One region of the Pseudarthrobacter sp. H2 genome, then DNA from elsewhere that is predicted to be linked to it. Evidence: predicted binding sites of a transcription regulator. Region 1 holds the regulator's gene; each other region holds the start of a gene.

Region 1 (4,548 bases):
CACCCGACGGCGGCCCGGCCGGCGAGCGGTTCGTGATCGAACTGCTCGACCGGGCGGTGTCCGGCATGGGCGGGCAGAGCCGCAGCGGCCAGCACGAAATGGCGCGGCAGGTGGCGAACGCGATCGACACCGGTGACCATCTGCTGGTCCAGGCCGGAACCGGCACGGGAAAGTCCCTGGCGTACCTGATTCCGCTGATCGCCCACTCGCTCGTCAGCGACAAGCCCACCCTGGTTTCCACCGCAACCCTGGCCCTGCAGACCCAGATCGTGGGCCGCGACCTGCCCCGGCTGCTCAAGACCATCACCCCCGCCCTCGAACGTCCCGTCAAGGTCGCGCTCGTCAAGGGCCGCTCCAACTACGTCTGCCGGCACAAGCTCGAGGGCGGGTTCCCGTCCGAGGAGCCCTCCGAAGGCCAGCTGTTCTCCCTCGGCGAGGACACGTCCGTGCCGCACTTCGCGGCGGCCCTGGGCGGCCCGTCCTCCCAGCTGGGAAAGGAAATCGTCCGGCTGCGCGAATGGGCCGAGGACACGGCCACGGGGGACCGGGACGAACTCGTGCCCGGTGTCACGGACCGGGCCTGGCGGCAGGTCTCCGTCACCTCGATGGAATGCCTCGGCGCGCAGAAGTGCCCGCTCGCGGCCGAATGCTTCAGCGAACTGGCCCGGCAGAACGCCGCCGACGCCGACGTCGTCGTCACCAACCATGCCATGCTCGCCGTCAGCGCCTTCGAAGGCCTGGCCGTGCTCCCGGACTACGATGTCGTGGTCGTGGACGAGGCCCACGAGCTCCAGGACCGGGTCACGGGCGCCGTGTCCGGCCAGCTTTCCGTGGCCATGGTGCACGCCGCCGCCTCCGGCGCCCGCAAGCACACCGGCATCACCGTGGACGCGCTGAACAACGCGGCCGCCCACCTCGAACTGGCCATCGAAGGCGCGCCCAGCGGCCTCCTGCCCAACGGGCTCAACAGCGAACAGCTGGACTGCGTCGACCAGTTGCGCGATGCCTGCCGCGCGGCCCTCTCCGATTCCAAGGGGGACAGCGCCAGCACGCCCGACGGCGGCCGCCAGCTCGCGCGCTCGCGCCTCATGGTCATCCTGGAACTCTGCGAGCGGCTCCTGGCCGCCCGCGAAAACCGCGAGGTCGTGTGGTTCTCCCGCAACAGCACCTTCGACCCGGCACAGGGATACTCCCCGCCGGACGAGAGCGCACCGGCGCTGATCAACGTGGCACCGCTCAGCGTGGCCGGGCGGCTGCGGGAAGGGCTGTTCGCGGACCACACCGTCATCCTGACCTCTGCGACGCTGGCGATCGGCTCCGCTTTCGAACCGACTGCCGGAGGCCTCGGACTGGTGGGCCCCGGCGCGCCCAGCTGGACCGGCGTCGACGTCGGTTCCCCCTTCGACTATCCGAAGCAGGGCATCCTCTATGTCGCCAAGCACCTGCCCAAACCCGGCCGCGGGGCTTCGCCGGAAGCCCTCGACGAGCTCGAGCGCCTGATCCGGGCCTCCGGCGGCGGAGCGCTGTGCCTCTTCTCCTCGCGGCGCGCCGCGGAGGACGCGGCCGAGGCAATGCGGCCCCGGCTGGACATGGACATCCTGTGCCAGGGTGATTCGACCATGACCGGGCTCGTGCGGCAGTTCGGCGAGGAGCCGGACACCTGCCTGTTCGGCACGATGTCCCTCTGGCAGGGTGTCGACGTACCCGGCGACTCCTGCCGGCTCGTGGTCATCGACCGGATTCCCTTCCCCCGGCCGGATGATCCGCTGATGACCGCCCGCTCACGGGCCGTTGCCCAATCCGGCGGCAACGGTTTCATGTCCGTGTCGGCCACCCATGCCGCGATCCGGCTCGCCCAGGGGGCCGGCCGGCTGATCCGTTCGACGACGGACAAGGGCGTGGTGGCGGTGCTGGATTCGCGGCTCTCCACCGAACGCTACGGAGCCTTCCTCCGCGCCGCCTTGCCGCCGTTCTGGCCGACGACCGACCCTGCGGTTGCCCTGGCGGCCCTGGAACGGCTGTCGAAGGAGTCCCGGCAGGCTGCCACGTAGGCGCAGGCGGCCGGCGGGCCGGCCGGGAACGGCCGGGAACGTTCGGCGGCGGCCTAGAGGGAGCGCAGGACCGAGACGACTTTGCCCATGATGACGGCGTGGTCGCCGAGGATGGGCTCGTACTGGGTGTTCTGCGGCAGCAGCCAGGTGTGGCCGTCGCGCTGGCGGAAGGTCTTGACCGTTGCCTCGTCATCCAGCAGCGCGGCAACGATTTCGCCGTTGAGGGCGTCACTCTGACGCCGGACAACGACCCAGTCGCCGTCGCAGATGGCGGCGTCGATCATCGAATCGCCGGCCACTTTCAGCATGAAGAGTTCGCCGTGGCCCACCAGTTGGCGCGGCAGCGGCATGACATCCTCCACGACCTGGTCGGCGAGGATGGGGCCGCCGGCGGCGATCCGCCCCACTAACGGCACCATGGCGGTGTCCGTGGCGCTGGCGAGCTCCGAAACGGACAGCCCTCCCACGGTCCGCAGGCCGCTGGATTTCGCCACACCGGAAATCCCGGTGGTCCCCTCGTCGAGGGTCAGCGGCATGAGCACCTCCATGGCGCGCGGACGCTTGGGATCGCGCCGGAGGTAACCGAGCTTCTCCAGCTGTGAGAGCTGGTGCGTGACGCTGGACAGGCTGGCGAGCCCGACGGTGTCGCCGATCTCGCGCATGGACGGCGGATATCCCTTGTCCGTCACGGACCGCTGGATGGTTTCCAGGATCTTCTTCTGCCGGACGGTGAGGCTTTTGGGTGCCCGGGCCGGCTGGGGACCCCGCTGGGTGGCCCTGCCGCCGGTGGCTTGTGCTGCCATGTTCGCCAACGCCTTTCCAATCCGCCCGGCCGCCGTTCCGCGGTGGCCGGGATCTTCCGGTCTGAATTGTCAGACCCTGCTGATCAACTACTGCTGATCAACGGCTGGGTTCAACTATTGGGTTCAACTGCTGCTGATCAAATACTGGGTTCAACTCCGGAAGAGCTTGTTCTGTCACTCAAACGTAGGCCAGCCGGACCGGATTTTCAAACATTTGTTCTAGCGAGTCTCGACAATGTTCGTCAATAAGTGCTAAAACAGAACCAGCAAAGTTCGAATATGTATTCGATTGGCTGAGGCCAAAGCAGAGGTAGACGTTCGGCAACACGTTCGAGGGCAGGCTGCCTGGCGGCAGCGGCACCGTATGGTCCAGGAGGGCTAAGTTCATGTCAGCATCAGGCGCGTTTCACGACACATTCGGCCAGTACGATCCATCCGAACAGGTTCGGTCCTTTGGCAGCCACGCTCCGGCGGCGCCGGCCGCTGCCCCCGGTGCCAGGCAGGCCCCGCTCCGGCTGACCCGCCGGGGCAGGTTCATCTTCTTCGGCCTTCCGCTTATCCTGCTGGCCGCCCTCATTCTCTCGTTCAGCGGGTTCCTCAACGCCCCCGCCAAGGCGGCGGACTCCGCATCCGAGCTGTCGCTGACGCCTACCGTGTCCGTGACGGTCCAGGCCGGGGACTCCCTGTGGGCCATCGCCGGGGCTGTCGCACCGGAGCGCGATCCCCGGGACGTCGTCGCGGACATCGTCCAGCTCAACAACCTTGACGCAGCGCGCGTCATCCCGGGCCAGCAGCTCTTCGTACCGTCCAAGTAGCCCGGCTCCCCAAGCATCGGCAGCCCCAAAAGACGGGGCCGGGGCGTCACAGTTTCAGGGCCCGCCGCGGCCTCACTTAAACTGTTGAGGTGACTGACCAGTTAGAGCGCCTCAACCGACTTCCCCTCCGGACCAATCTGCGCGGCCTGCGCCCGTACGGGGCGCCCCAGCTGGACGTCCCCATCCTGCTCAACGTCAACGAGAACACCCATGGTGTCCCGGCCGACGTCCAGGCGGCCATCTCCGAAGCCGTGACGGCAGCGGCAGTGGGCCTGAACCGGTATCCGGACCGCGAATTCACCGAGCTGCGCGAAGCGTTGGCGGAGTATCTCGGCCACGGACTGGGCGCGGAGAACATCTGGGCGGCCAACGGCTCCAACGAGGTGCTCCAGCAGATCCTCCAGGCCTTCGGCGGCCCGGGCCGCACTGCTCTGGGCTTCCCTCCCACATACTCCATGTACCCGCTGCTGGCCGCCGGCACGGACACGGAATACCTTGTGGGCGTGCGCGCCGGGGACTACGGTCTGAGCGCGGAATCGGCAGCACGCCAGGTGCGCGAACTCCAACCCAACGTCGTCTTCCTGTGCTCCCCGAACAACCCCACCGGCACCGGCCTTGGCGTCGACGTCGTGGAGGCCGTCTACGCCGCCGGTGAGGCCAGCCAGACCATCGTGATCGTTGACGAGGCCTACCACGAATTCGCCCACGACGGAACGCCCAGCGCGCTCACGCTGCTGCCGGGACGGGAGCGGCTCATCGTTTCCCGGACCATGAGCAAGGCCTTCGCCCTCGCCGGCGCGCGGCTGGGGTACATGGCCGCGGCACCCGAAGTGACCGACGCCCTGCGCCTGGTCCGCCTTCCGTACCACCTCTCGGCGA
Region 2 (4,548 bases), 660 kb from region 1:
ACCCCGGTCACGGCCGTGAAGAGGCCCAGCGGGAAGGCCGCGTCGACGTTCAGGAGGTTGTTCTCCTTGGCGCCGACCACCTTCAGCTCCCGCTTCTTGTCGTACTTGCGGCGCTTCGTGGGGATGTCGATCTTCTTGCGGCCGGAGAGGTAGTCGCCGGTCAGGGAGGCGGTGTTCTCCAGCAGGTCCGCGTAGGAGCCGGAGTGGACCACCTGCCCGCCGTGCTCGCCGGCGCCCGGTCCGATGTCCACCACCCAGTCGGCTTCCTGGATGGTGTCCTCGTCATGCTCGACGACGATCAGGGTGTTGCCGAGGTCCCGCAGCCGGGTCAGCGTCTCGATCAGCCGGCGGTTGTCCCGCTGGTGCAGGCCGATGGAGGGCTCGTCGAGGACATAGAGCACGCCCACGAGGCCGGAACCGATCTGGGTGGCCAGCCGGATGCGCTGGGCTTCGCCCCCGGACAGGGTGCCGGAGGGGCGTTCGAGGTTCAGGTATTCGAGGCCGACGTCGAGGAGGAAGGTCAGGCGGGCCTGGATCTCCTTCAGGACCTGGTGGGCGATCTGGGCCTCGCGGCCGGTCAGCACGAGGGTGTCCAGGAAGTGCGCACATTCACGCATCGGCATCGCTGCAACCTGCGCGATGGACTTGCCGTTGATCAGCACGGAGAGCGACGCCGGGTTCAGCCGGGCACCGTTACAGGCCGGGCACGGGATCTGCCGCATGTACTCCTCGTAGCGGTCACGCGCGGAGTCCGAGTCGGTTTCGGTGTGCTTGCGGTGCACGTACTGGATAACGCCCTCGAAGCCGGTGCTGTACTTGCGCTCCCGGCCGAACCGGTTGCGGTACTGCACCACGACTTTGTGGTCCTTGCCGTGCAGGACGGTCTGCCGGACCTCGGCGGAGAGCTTCTGCCAGGGGGTCGTCATGGAGAAATCAAGCTCAGCGGCGAGGCCGGACAGCAGGCGGTTCCAGTACTCCGTCGTCGCGGTGCCCAGGGACCAAGGCGCGATGGCGCCTTCCGCGAGCGACAGCTCCTGGTTCGGGATGATGAGTTCCTCATCGACTTCCAGTTTGGTGCCGATGCCGCTGCACGCGGAGCAGGCCCCGAAGGGGTTGTTGAAGGAGAAGGACCGCGGCTCGATCTCGTCGATGGCGAGGGGGTGCTCGTTCGGGCACGCGAGGTGTTCGGAGAACGCCCGGGTCCGTTCGGGGTCGTCCGCGGCCAGATCCACGAACTCGGACAGCACCCGGCCCTCGGCAAGCCCCAGCGCGGTCTCGACCGAATCGGTGAGCCGCTGGCTGATGCCGTCCTTGACGACGAGGCGGTCCACGACCACTTCGATGGTGTGCTTGAACTGCTTGCCCAGCTTGGGCGGATCGCTGAGCTGGATCAGCTCGCCGTCGACGCGGGCCCGCGAGTAACCCTTGGCCGTGAGTTCCTTGAACAGGTCGACGAATTCGCCCTTGCGGCCGCGGACCACGGGAGCGAGGACCTGGAAGCGGGTGCCTTCCGGGAGCTCGAGCAGCTGGTCCACGATCTGCTGGGGGGTCTGTTTCGCCACGGGCTCCCCGCAGATGGGGCAGTACGGGCGGCCGACACGGGCCCACAGCAGGCGCATGTAGTCGTAGATCTCGGTGATGGTGCCCACCGTGGAACGGGGGTTCTTGCTCGTGGACTTCTGGTCGATCGAGACCGCGGGCGAGAGGCCCTCGATGAAGTCGACGTCGGGCTTGTCCACCTGGCCGAGGAACTGCCGGGCGTAGGCGGACAGCGATTCCACGTAGCGGCGCTGGCCCTCGGCGAAGATCGTGTCGAAGGCGAGGGAGGACTTCCCGGAGCCGGACAGCCCGGTGAAGACGATCATCGCGTCGCGCGGCAGGTCGAGGTCCACGTTGCGCAGGTTGTGTTCGCGGGCGCCCTTGACGACGAGCCGCGACAGGTCGGGACGTTTCAGTTCGGGCCGGGAATCGTCGGGGCGGCCCGGTTTTGCGGAACCCGCCGGACCTGAGCCCATCGGAACGGAGGTCGGGACTTCTACGGCGGGATCTTCAGCTACAGCTTTAGGCACGCTACCAATGCTAATCGAAAACTTCTTCGAACTTCTATTCCCGCCGGAGTCTCTGGGCAGGCGCCGGCGGCCGGATCTGCTAGCCGCGGTCGTAGGCGGCGGCCAGCAACTGCACCGCCTCGGCGAAGCTGGCACCCTGGGCCCTGGCGGCCGCGGCGAAGGCCGCGGCCGAGGCGGACAGGGAAGTCCAGGCCTCGTCCCGGGCGCAGACCACCGTCCCGTTCCGGCCCCTCGTCGCCACGACGCCCGCGGCTTCCAGTTCCTTGTAGGCCCGCGCCACGGTATGGGGCGCGACGCCCAGTTCACCGGCGAGGCTGCGGACCGCCGGCAGCCTGGTGCCCGGTGCGAGGGTCCCGTTGTCGGCGCGTTCGATGATGTTGAGCCGGAGCTGTTCGAACAGCGGCACGGAGCTGGCCGGGTTCGGCTTCCAGGCCCCGGGGAAGCGCACTGCCGCGTTCCCTGTGGAGCTCACTGCTCTGCCTCCGTGACATCCTGCGGCTGTTCGCGGCCCGCGAACTGGGCCGCGTACAACTCGGTGTACAACCCGTCCCCGGCCATCAGCTGCTGATGGGTCCCGTTTTCAACGATTCGTCCGTGGTCCATGACGAGAATTAGATCAGCGTCCCGGACGGTGGACAAGCGGTGCGCAACGACGAAGCTGGTACGACCCTGCCGGAGCCGGTTCATCGCCTGGCGGATCTGCACTTCCGTGCGGCTGTCCACCGAGCTCGTGGCCTCGTCCAGCACCAGGATGCGGCGGCCGGCCAGCTGCGCCCGGGCAATGGAGATGAGCTGGCGCTGCCCGCGGCTCAGCGAACCGCCGTCGTTGCCCAGCATGGTGGCGTAGCCGCCCGGGAGGGCGCGGACGAACTGGTCCACGTGGCTGGCGCGGGCCGCGGCGACGATCTCGGCGTCGGTGGCGCCGGGCCGGCCGTATTCGATGTTGTCCCGGATGGTTCCGGTGAACAGCCAGGCGTCCTGGAGTACCGTGGCGAAGGCGGACCGCAGGACATCGCGGGGCATGGCAGCGATGTCCGAACCGTCCACGGTGATCCGGCCGGACTCCAGTTCGTAGAACCGCATCAGCAGGTTGACGATGGTGGTCTTGCCCGCTCCCGTGTGCCCGACGATCGCGACCGTCTGCCCGGGCTCGACGGCGAAGGTGAGGTCCTTGACGGCGGGGTAGCCCGGGCTGTAGCCGAACGTGACCCGCTCGAACGCCACGCGGCCCGACGTTTCCGGCAGCGCCGGGGAGGCGCCCGGGTTCCGGGCGGGTTCCGGCGGCGGCTTGCGCGCCGGCTTATGCGCCGGCTTCCGGGCCGGATCACGGGACCGCTGCCGGCCCCGGCGTTGCCCCGGAGCCATGGCCGGGGCCTCCGGCGGGATCTCCGGCGCGTCCAGGAGGGCGAAGACGCGCTCCGCCGAGGCCAGGCAGGACTGCATGAGCGTCAGCATGCCGCCGATCTGGCCCATCGGCTGGCTGAAGAGCCTGCTGAACTGGATGAACGCCTGGATGCCGCCGATCGTCATGGTGCCGGCCGTGACCTGGAGCGCGCCCACCACGGCGACGGCGATGTAGTTGAGGTTGGAGACGAAGACCATGAGCGGCTGAACGGCGCCGGACACGTACTGGGCGCGGGCGCTGGCCCGGCTGAGCCTGGCGTTGCTGTCCCGGAAACGCGCCGCGGATGCTTCGTGCCGGCCGAAGGCCTTGATCACCTCATGACCGGTGAAGAATTCCTCCAGCTGGGAGTGCAGCTCCCCCGTGCTGGACCACTGCTCGGTGAAGTGGGCCTGCGACTTGCGTGCCACCAGCACGGTGAGCAGCGTCGAGACCGGCACGGTCAGCAGGGCGATCAGGGCCAGGAGCGGCGAGAGCCACAGCATCATGGCCAGTGCCCCGAAGAGCATCAGGACGGACATGATGAGCTGGTTGAGCAGCTGGTTCAGTGCCTGCGAGACGTTGTCGACGTCGTTGGTGGCCCGGCTGAGGACCTCGCCGCGGTGTTGGTCGTCGAAGTGGCTGGACGGCAGCACATGCAGCTTCTCCTCCACGGACGCGCGGAGCCCGTAGCCGAGGCGCTGCACCGCGGTGGCGGTCAGCGCCCCCTGGATCCAGCTGAAGACCGAGGCCCCCAGGTACATGAGGGAGACGGCCAGCAGCAATGCCGCGAGCTGCCCGTCGTGGAAGACTCCTCCCACCGCAGCGGCCACCACGACGTCGGTGGCGTCGCCCAGCAGTTTGGGTGCGGCCACGTTGAGCCCCGCAAAGCCGCAGGTTGCCGCGATGGCGCCGAGCATCCGCCACTTCGAGGGCCGGAGCAGTCCCAGCAGCCGGGCGGAGGACCGCCACGGGGACGGGCCGTGGCCCCGGGCAGCGACGGCGGCCGCCGGGGCGGACCCGGCACCTGTGCCGGTGCCTGTGCCTGCGTTCTTGTCCGGCTTCACGGCGTTTCCTCCAGGACAAGCTGGGACGCCG
Region 3 (4,548 bases), 990 kb from region 1:
GCGTCGGGATCGACCTTGGTGCACTGGCCGGCAGCGACGAGGGTCTTCTCGGCGAAGGCGCCGATGCCCAGGGCCGCGGTGAGCTCGGTGCCGTCCTCGAGCGTCATCTTCTGGGTGGCGTTGTGGGTGTTGAAGCAGTACTGCGCCTGGCCGCGGCGGCAGGCCCGGCACTCGCCGCAGACGGCACGCCAGTTCAGCACCACGCGGTCCCCGGGGGCCACCTCGGTGACGTCCGGGCCCACGGCGCTGACGACGCCGGTGGCCTCATGGCCCAGCAGGAAGGGGAAGTCGTCGTTGATCGCGCCGAGCTTGTAGTGCAGATCGGTGTGGCACACCCCGCTGGTGAGGATATCCACCAGCGCCTCGCCGGGTCCGGGATCGGGGACCAGGATGGTCTCGACCGTGACGGGTGCTCCCTTGGAGCGGGCTACTGCGCCTTTGACTTTGTGGACCATGAAAAAATCTCCCTCGCTGCGCGTCGCAACACGCGGTAAGGCGCGGTCCCGTGGGGGCCGCGCCGTCGTCGTTGAAGTCTGGATTGTATGGGTGTGGCCTCAGGCGGCGAGCCGGGTCCTGACCTCTGCCGCGGACGGGTTGGTGGCCGCGGTGCCGTCCGGGAACAGCACGGTGGGGACGGTGCGGTTGCCGCCGTTGAGCTTCTCCACGAGGTCGGCGGTGCCTTCGACTTCTTCGATGTTGATCTCGGTGTAACCGATGCCCTGGGCGTCCAGCTGCTTCTTCAGCCGGTTGCAGTAGCCGCACCAGGTGGTCGAAAACATGGTGATGGTGCCGGATTCGGGGGTGAAGTCCACGAAGTTTCTCCTCGGTGCTCGTCATAGGCGTGTTTCGTCGCCAGGGTGTCGTTCGCTTCAACCGTAACCCGCAGCCGGCTATTCCCGGGTGGCGGATCCCCAGGTGGCATGCTGGTGCCATGTGTGGACGCTATGTGATGGCCCGGGCCGTCGGAGACCTGCTGGCAGAGTTCGACGCCGGGCTCGAGGCAGAGATCGCGATTCCGCCGTCCTGGAATGTCGCCCCGACGGCGGACGTGCCGATCCTGCTGGAACGGCTGGTGGACGGCGGGGCGGTCCGCCAGCTCCATCTGGCGCGCTGGGGGCTGGTGCCGCCCTGGGCCACGGACCCGGGGGTCGGCCCCAGGATGATCAACGCCCGCAGCGAGAGCGTGCTGGAGAAGCCGGCGTTCCGGAAGGCCGTCCGGTCCCGGCGCTGCGCGGTACCCGCGGACGGCTACTACGAATGGAAAGCAGGGGAAGGGCGCAGCAAGCAGCCGTACTACGTGCGCCCCAGGGACGGTTCCCCCATGATGTTCGCCGGCCTGTACGAATGGTGGCGGGACCCGTCCAGGGCGGCGGGGGATCCGGAGCGCTGGCTGCTCTCGGCCTCGATCCTGACCACGGATTCGCCGCCGGAAGGCTACGCCGGCGGAGGGCTTGCCGAACTCACCGCCCTGCATGACCGGCTGCCGGTGGCGATGGACAGCGCGGCCATCCAGGCCTGGCTGGACCCGCACGCCGCCGACCCCGCCGCCCTCGTGGGGCTGGTCCGGGCCGGGGCGCACGGGGCCGCGCAGGGCTGGAGGATCGACGCCGTCGGCACCGCCGTCGGAAACGTCAGGAACGACTCCGCCGGGCTCATCCAGCCGCTGGGGAGCCTTTTTTAGAGCATGACCGTGCCGGCGGCGTCGACCGCCCAGGTGGGGTTGAAGGCCACCTCCCAGCGGAAACCGTCCGGATCGGCGAAGTATCCCGTGTAGCCGCCCCAGGGCTGGGTTTTCGGCGCGGCCACGATGCTGGCCCCGGCAGCCTTGGCCTCCGCCATCACCGCGTCCACTTGAGCCGCGCTGCCCAGATTGTGGCTCAGGGTGATGCAGGGAATCCCGTCAGGGCTGGACGTCCCGGCCTCCGCGTGCATCTGCGAGGCGTCCCAGAGGGAGAGGACGAGTCCATGATTGGCCTGGAGGAAGACGACCTCGCCGGGGGATTCCCGGAGGACACGCCAGCCCAGGCCGTCAACGTAGAAGCTGCGGGAGGCATCGACACTGCGGACGCCCAGGGAAATTAAGTCGACTCGTGGCTGCATCATTCGATACTGTCATCCCCATGCCCACAAATCACGGAGACGACAAAGATGCCCAGGCCGACAAGGAACAGCTCGCGGCGGTACGGGTGGCCGTTGACGAGGTGGATGAACAGATCGTCCTGCTGATCGGACGCCGCGAGCGGCTGATCCGGATCGCCGGTACCCTGAAGGAGGACAGCGCCCAGGTGCGTGCACCCGGACGGGTGGAGCGCGTGATCGAGCATGTCCGCGGGGTGGCGGAGAAGAAGGACATCGACGCCGACATCGTCGAAAAGACGTACCGGGCCATGACCGAGGCGTTCACCACGCTCGAACTGGAAGTGTACAAAGCCAGCAGCTGAGGCTGTCCGGCCCGCTACAGGGCCTCCTCGCTACAGGGCCTCCTCCACCGGGACATTGGCCTGGTACTCCCGGCCCTCCGCGTCGCTGAAAGCGCTCATCAGATGGCCCTTGGGCAGGCCCAGCACCGTGCTCAGGGGAAAGTGGCCCGTGATGGTGTTGCCGGAGTGTTCGACGCCCTTGAGGTCAAAGTTCTCCTCGGTCCCGTCGTGGCAGAAGCAGAAGAAGGACACGGCCTCGCCGTTCATGAACTCGATGCCCATCCTGCGTTGATGGGAATGGTCCGGGGTTGCCGCCACGAGCCCCACCACGTAGGCCCCCGATCCCGGAATATTTCCGTCTATATCGAACTTCGCCACCAGGGCGGTTTCCTTGGCGGCGATGCTTACGTGCTTGAGGAGTGCGTTATGGGAACTCATGGCTCAATCCTGCCCCCAGCGCCCCCGTCCGTCCACCCCTGACCTAGGTTTTGCCCCGCACCCGGCCTACACTGAAATCATTCGAAGATATGTTCGAATAATTACTTTGAGACTACTTCGAAAACTTGGGCCTGACCGCAGTCCCCGGCTTGAGCTACGCCGGGAACCCTGCGGCCGGGCTGTTCCGGGAGGCAAACATGGGCATGTTCAGCGAGTCGGTCGACGTCGTCTGCACACCCTCGGGCCGGCCCCTGAAGCTGGGGTGGGCCGGGCGGCACTACACCGTCTGCGCGGAGCCGGTCCGCTGGTATGAGCGGCGCCAGTGGTGGGCAGAGGAAAGCCGGGCCCCGCTCGGCAGCGGGCCCGGCCTGGTGGACCACGAGATCTGGCGGGTCCAGGTGCGCCTGTCTGATCCGTCCCCGGATGGCGGGGCCCGGGGGGAGATCCTCACCCTTGACCTGTCCCGGCATGTCGGCAGCGGCCGCTGGAGGCTGCTGCGGATCCACGACGCCCTCCGGACCCTCCCGAAGCGGAGGAGGGCATGAGCTTCACGCATCTCCATGTCTCCACCGCCTACAGCGCCCACTACGGGGTCTCCTGGCCGGAGGAACTGGCCGCTGCGGCGGCCGCGGACGGAGCCACCGCGCTCGCCTGCACCGACCGCGACGGCCTGTACGGAACGGTCAAGCACCTGCTGGCCTGCATGGCGGCGGGACTGGACGCGGTCGTCGGGGTGGACCTGGCGGTCCTGGACGACGACGGCGACCTCCGCACCCAGGTGGGGGGACGCGTCGTCGTCCTCGCCCACGGGCACAACAACGGCGCCGGGTACCGGGCGCTGTGCCGGCTGATCTCCGACGCCCATGCCCGCACCACGGGCAAGGCCGGGGGCGCGGTGCCGGTGGCCGTGACCCGGGCGGAACTGGCCTCCCGCACCCTGCACCCGGAAACCCTGGACCCGGTGCTGACGGTCCTGCTCGGGCCGGACTCCGACGTCGGACGCGCCATGCGCGGACGGCGCTACCTGCGTCCCCGCACCCTGTTCAAACGCTGGCTGGACGCCATGCCGCCGGGAACCCTCGCCGCCGAGGTGGTCTCGCAGCTGAGCCCGCCCGGTGAGCCCCTGAGCACCGCCCATGCGGTGCGGATGCTCAAGCTCGCCGCCGAACACGGGGTGCCCGCCGTGCTGAGCAACGCCGTGCGGTACGCCGCCGAGGACGGCGCGGCCACCGCGGACGTGCTGGACTCCGCCCGGACCCTGAAATCCCTCCCCGAACTCTCCGCCGCCCCGCAGCTCCAGCCCAACGGGCAGGCCTGGCTCAAATCACCGGCGCAGATGCTGGCGCTGGGCAAGGAGATCATGCATGCCGCCGGGTACGGGAGGACGGACCTCAAACGGCTCATGGCCCAGACCGAGGCGCTCGCGGACCGCTGCCGGATGGACCCGGCCACCGACATGGGCTGGAAACAGCCGGTGGTCCCGGAAGCCTCCGTGATCGGGATTGCCGGGGATCCCCTCGTGGAGCTGGCCCAGCGCTGCGAGGCCGGAATCGGCCGCCGGTTCCCGGGGATCGCCGGGAAACCCGCCGAAGCGCTGCGCGCCCGGCTGGAGCACGAACTGGGGATCATCGGCAGCCTGGGCTTCGCCGCCTACTTCCTGACCGTCGCCGAGGTCTCCCGGATGATCCTG

The links. The regulator LexA, encoded in region 1, represses DNA repair genes until DNA is damaged. The targets are predictions, from matches to a motif close to TCGAACANNTGTTCGA.
Region 2: uvrA (excinuclease ABC subunit UvrA) is a predicted target of LexA. The motif match lies at 2,084-2,099, and genes of this name have one in related genera.
Region 3: ACQCSZ_RS07620 (DUF6504 family protein) is a predicted target of LexA. The motif match lies at 2,940-2,955, and genes of this name have one in related genera.

The regions. Positions count from the first base shown of each region.
Region 1 covers NZ_CP189594.1:2,590,785-2,595,332, reverse strand. Annotated here, with positions in the region: gene ACQCSZ_RS12255 (ATP-dependent DNA helicase) at 1-2,051, shown strand, start outside; gene lexA (transcriptional repressor LexA) at 2,105-2,854, opposite strand; gene ACQCSZ_RS12245 (hypothetical protein) at 3,033-3,242, opposite strand; gene ACQCSZ_RS12240 (LysM peptidoglycan-binding domain-containing protein) at 3,241-3,669, shown strand; gene ACQCSZ_RS12235 (histidinol-phosphate transaminase) at 3,759-4,548, shown strand, end outside.
Region 2 covers NZ_CP189594.1:1,926,703-1,931,250, forward strand. Annotated here, with positions in the region: gene uvrA (excinuclease ABC subunit UvrA) at 1-2,015, opposite strand, end outside; gene ACQCSZ_RS09120 (GntR family transcriptional regulator) at 2,149-2,541, opposite strand; gene ACQCSZ_RS09125 (ABC transporter ATP-binding protein) at 2,538-4,370, opposite strand; gene ACQCSZ_RS09130 (ABC transporter ATP-binding protein) at 4,514-4,548, opposite strand, start outside.
Region 3 covers NZ_CP189594.1:1,595,866-1,600,413, forward strand. Annotated here, with positions in the region: gene ACQCSZ_RS07590 (S-(hydroxymethyl)mycothiol dehydrogenase) at 1-455, opposite strand, end outside; gene ACQCSZ_RS07595 (mycoredoxin) at 555-812, opposite strand; gene ACQCSZ_RS07600 (SOS response-associated peptidase) at 932-1,681, shown strand; gene ACQCSZ_RS07605 (VOC family protein) at 1,678-2,100, opposite strand; gene ACQCSZ_RS07610 (chorismate mutase) at 2,121-2,441, shown strand; gene ACQCSZ_RS07615 (hypothetical protein) at 2,472-2,858, opposite strand; gene ACQCSZ_RS07620 (DUF6504 family protein) at 3,056-3,403, shown strand; gene ACQCSZ_RS07625 (DNA polymerase III subunit alpha) at 3,400-4,548, shown strand, end outside.